One region of the Achromobacter sp. JCM 18799 genome, then DNA from elsewhere that is predicted to be linked to it. Evidence: riboswitches for the same ligand, from Rfam matches in the RefSeq annotation. Region 1 holds a riboswitch; the other holds the start of a gene.
What was found. A riboswitch is a leader RNA that binds a small molecule or an ion and turns the genes downstream of it on or off. The one in region 1 is predicted to bind glycine.

Region 1 (2,198 bases):
CGCACGGGCGCATCCTGCTTGTTGTAGCCCTGCGCGTAGTCCGCCATCCTGGCGGCCGGCACGTCGATGTAGGTGCTGGTCAGGCCCAGCTTGGGAAACAGGTCCCGCTCCATGGCCGCCTTGAACGGCCGGTTCAGGCTCTTGGCCGCAACCACGCCCAGCATGCCGATGCTGGGGTTGGCGTAGGTGCGATACGTGCCAGCGGCATGCTCGGGCTTCCAGGCCTTGAGGTAAGCCATCATCTGCGCCTGGTTCGTGACCGCGTCGGGCACCTGCAAGGGAAAGCCGCCGGTCGTGTGCGTCCCCAGGTTGATCAGGCTCAGTTTGGCGAAGTCGCTGCCGGCGAGCTCGGGCAGATACTTGGCCGGGCTGTCGCTCAGCGCCAGGCGGCCGCGCGCCTGTGCGTAGGTTGCCAGGGTTGCCGTGTAGGTCTTGCTGATGGAGCCGATCTCGTACAGCGTGTCGCTGTCGGCCCGCCTGCCGGTTTGCCTGGATGCCACGCCATAGTTGTAGAAATGTTGCGTCCCGTTGCGGGTCACGGCGATCGACATTCCCGCAATGCCATGTTCGCGCATGACGGCCTGGACCGCCTCGTCGACCTTGCTGTCGGTCTCCGCCTGTCCGGCCTGCGCCAGCCCGCAGCCTGCGGCCATCAGCGTAAACAATCCCGTGCGCAGCATGCTGTTCAAGCGCATTCTCGTCATTCCCTGTCGTGTCGGATCGGTGGCGCCGCGACGGCGGCGCGCAAGCATCGTAACGCGGCGCGGCGCCTTATTGGTACTAACCCTTGGTCTCATTCTGGGGGATTTTGGCTATCCTCGCCTCGTCGATCCAAAACCCCGCAGAAGAGACCTGCCCCCCGCGGCAGGCGCCGACGGAGCAACCGCCCCGGAAACTCTCAGGCAAACAGGACTGCGCGGTCTAGACAATCTGGAGAGAGGCGCGGATTGCGCCCACCGAAGGGGAACCCGCCGCCGCCTGCGCCGCGGGTGAAGCTCTCAGGTACAGAGACAGATGGGGTGCTGCGGCCGGGTGGCCGCGGCCACTCAATCTGGAGCCATCATGCCCCGCATCGCCATCATTGGCGCCGGTATCACCGGCGTCACGTCCGCCTATGCCCTGAGCAAACTGGGATACCACGTCACCGTCTACGACCGCCAGCGCTATCCGGCCATGGAGACTTCCTACGCCAACGGCGGCCAGCTATCGGCCAGCAACGCCGAGGTCTGGAACAGCACCGCCACCATCATGAAAGGCCTGCGCTGGCTCGGCCGCCACAACGCGCCGCTGCTGCTCAATCCCCGCTTCAGCTGGCACAAGTACTCCTGGCTGGCGCAGTTCATCGGACAGATCCGCAACTACCGCCGCAACACCATCGAGACCACGCGGCTTGCCATTGCCGCGCGCCAGCACCTGTACGCCATGGCGGAAGAAGAAGGCATAGATTTCGACCTGGAGCGCCGCGGCATCCTGCACATCTACCACGACGCCGCCAGCTTCGAGACCGCGCGCCGCGCCAATGCCCTGCTGCAGGAAGGCGGGCTGGAACGCTACGCAGTGTCGCCCGAGGAAGCGCGCAGCATCGAACCCACGCTGCAAACCCCTTGCCATGGCGGCTTCTACACGCCCTCGGACGCCACCGGCGACATCCACAAGTTCACCAGCGGCCTGGCCCGCGCCTGCGAGCGCCGCGGCGTGCGCTTCGCGCAGGACGCCGACATCCGCAACATCAGCGTGGACGGCGCGCCCTACGTGCTCGACGTCGCGCGCGAGGGCGGCGCGCGCCGCGAGCAGCACGAGGCCGACGCCATCGTCGTCTGCGCCGGCGCCGTCAGCCGGCAGTTCGCCAGGCAGCTGGGCGACACGCTCAACATCTACCCGGTCAAGGGCTATTCCATCAGCGTGCACCTGGACGACGCCGCCAGCCAGGCGGCCGCACCGCACGTCAGCCTGCTGGACGAAGCCGCCAAGATCGTCACCAGCCGCCTCGGCGACCGCTTCCGCGTGGCCGGCACGGCCGAGTTCAACGGCTTCAACATGGACATCCGCGCCGAACGCGTGCAGCCGCTGGTGGACTGGACCCGCAAGCACTTCCCCGGCATCCGAACTTCGCGCGTGGTGCCGTGGTGCGGGCTGCGCCCCATGACGCCGAACATGATGCCCCGCGTCGGCCCGGGCAGGCGGCCGGGCGTGTTCTA
Region 2 (2,198 bases), 1.5 Mb from region 1:
GGCGGTATCGGTGATGCCGACGACGAACACGTCGCCTTCGGCTTTGACCCATTCATGAGACTCGGTGTACTTGCGATCGGTGGGCAGACTCATGGGAACTCCTGAGGGAATACGGGTAGATGAATGGTGTTGCGCGCCTCGCGCGGGCGGCCGTCGCCCCAGGGGCCGGCGGCTCGCGCGAAGCTTCGAGTTTACGAGTGTTCGACCGCTTTGCCGTTACGCACGAACGGCAATTTGCAAGCCAGGGCGGGCACCCATTTGCCGCGGATGTCGACCTCGACCGTGTCGCCCGGCTTGACGCCTTGCGGCAGGCGGGCAAAGCCGATCGACACGCCCAGCGTCGGCGACATGGTGCCGCTGGTGAGCTCGCCCGTGCCTTCCTTGGTGCGCACGGCCATATGCGCGCGCATCACGCCGCGCTCTTGCAGCTTCAGGCCGATGAAGGTGGCGGGCGTGGCGAACTGTTCCAGCGCGTCGCGGCCGATGAAGCGGCGCTCGGCGCTCTTCAGGGACACGGTCCAGGTCAGCCCGGCCTGGTCGGGCTGGGTCAGCTCATCCATGTCCTGGCCGTAGAGATTCATGCCGGCTTCCAGGCGCAGCGTGTCGCGCGCGCCCAGGCCGCAGGGACGCACGCCCTGGGCGACCAGGTCGCGCCACAGCTGCACCACGTCGGCGGCGGGCAGCACGATTTCAAAACCGTCCTCGCCGGTGTAGCCGGTACGGGCCACCAAGGTGTCGTCACCCACGCGGGCGGCCACGAAGGGCGTCAGCGGCTCGCTGGCGGCCTGCCAGGCCGGGCGCGCGGCCCAGACCTTGGCGCGGGCGTTCGGGCCTTGCACGGCCACCATGGCCAGGTCGCGGCGCGGGGTGATGGCGACGTCGAACTGGCCGGCCTGCTTGACGCGCTGCATCCAGGCGACGTCCTTGTCGGCCGTGCCGGCATTGACCACGACGCGCCATTCGTCGGCGGCGAAGAAATAGATGATCAGGTCGTCGATCACGCCGCCTTGCGGGTTCAGCATGCAGCTGTACAGCGCCTTGCCGGGCACGGTCAGCTTGGACACGTCGTTGGCGACCAGACGCTGCAGGAAGGCGAACGCGTCCGGACCGGCCACGTCGACGTTCAGCATGTGCGACACGTCGAACATGCCGGCGTCCTGCCGCACCGCGTGGTGCTCTTCCAGTTGCGAACCGTAGGCCAGCGGCATGTCCCAGCCGCCGAAGTCGACCATGCGGGCGCCAGAGGCGATGTGTTCTTCAGCCAGCGGGGTGCGTTTGAGGGTTGCGGACATGCGCGGAAACTCCGGGGCGGCAGTGTTGCCAGGGTTACGGAATGCCAGTGGTGCCAAGCGGGGTGCGCTTGTACAACGGCTGAATCTTCCGCCCCTCTGTCCTTTTGCCTGAGAGTTGCCCCGCATGGCGGGTTTGCACCTTCGGCGCCTGGGCTGCTCGCTATGTCCCTAGTTCAGGGGCGGCGCCAGGTCTCTCCAGAGTACTGTTTTGCCGCGTCCGCGCGGTAAAAAAACCGGGACAGGGCAAGCATGGGCGGTATGGGTTACCTGAGCGATTCCGGGCGAATTGCGCCTTCGGCGGCGGCCGGACGTACAGGCCGCTCTCTCCCGCAACATGCGTGACAGCGGCGCAAGCATACAACGAAAGCCGCAGCCAGGGAATGCCTGCGGCGGCCTCAGCCCAGCGCCGTGTCCAACAACATCATCAGCACGAAACCCAGCATCAGCCCGCAGGTCGCGTAGACCTCATGCCCCTTGCGGTGCGATTCGGGGATGATCTCGTGGCTGATCACGAACAGCATGGCGCCCGCGGCAAAACCCAGGCCCCAGGGCAGCAGCGGCTCGGACCAGCCCACCACGGCGGCGCCCAGGACCGCGCCCAGCGGCTCGACCAGGCCGGACAGCATGCCCAGCGCCACGGCAAACGCGCGCTGGTAGCCCGCCGCCAGCAGCGCCACCGCCACCACCAGCCCTTCGGGAATGTCCTGGATAGCAATGCCGGTGGCCAGCGCGGTGCCGCGCATGGCGTCGTTGCCCGCATAGCCCACGCCAATGGCCAGGCCCTCCGGCAGGTTATGCAGGGTGATGGCGAAAACGAACAGCCAGGTACGGCGCAGGCGGTGCGCCTCGATGCCTTCCCGGCCCTTGATGAAATGCTCGTGCGGCAGGGTACGGTCCATGAGCAGC

Region 2: another riboswitch for glycine. It lies ahead of gcvT (glycine cleavage system aminomethyltransferase GcvT); the one in region 1 lies ahead of ACZ5YA_RS10035 (D-amino acid dehydrogenase).

What each region holds. Positions count from the first base shown of each region.
Region 1 is NZ_AP043866.1:2,118,626-2,120,823, forward strand. Features, by position in the region: gene ampC (class C beta-lactamase) at 1-704, opposite strand, end outside; glycine riboswitch at 833-925, shown strand; glycine riboswitch at 927-1,018, shown strand; gene ACZ5YA_RS10035 (D-amino acid dehydrogenase) at 1,063-2,198, shown strand, end outside.
Region 2 is NZ_AP043866.1:3,649,516-3,651,713, forward strand. Features, by position in the region: gene gcvH (glycine cleavage system protein GcvH) at 1-93, opposite strand, end outside; gene gcvT (glycine cleavage system aminomethyltransferase GcvT) at 192-1,292, opposite strand; glycine riboswitch at 1,379-1,501, opposite strand; glycine riboswitch at 1,537-1,632, opposite strand; partial or broken gene ACZ5YA_RS17200 (ZIP family metal transporter) at 1,688-2,198, opposite strand, start outside.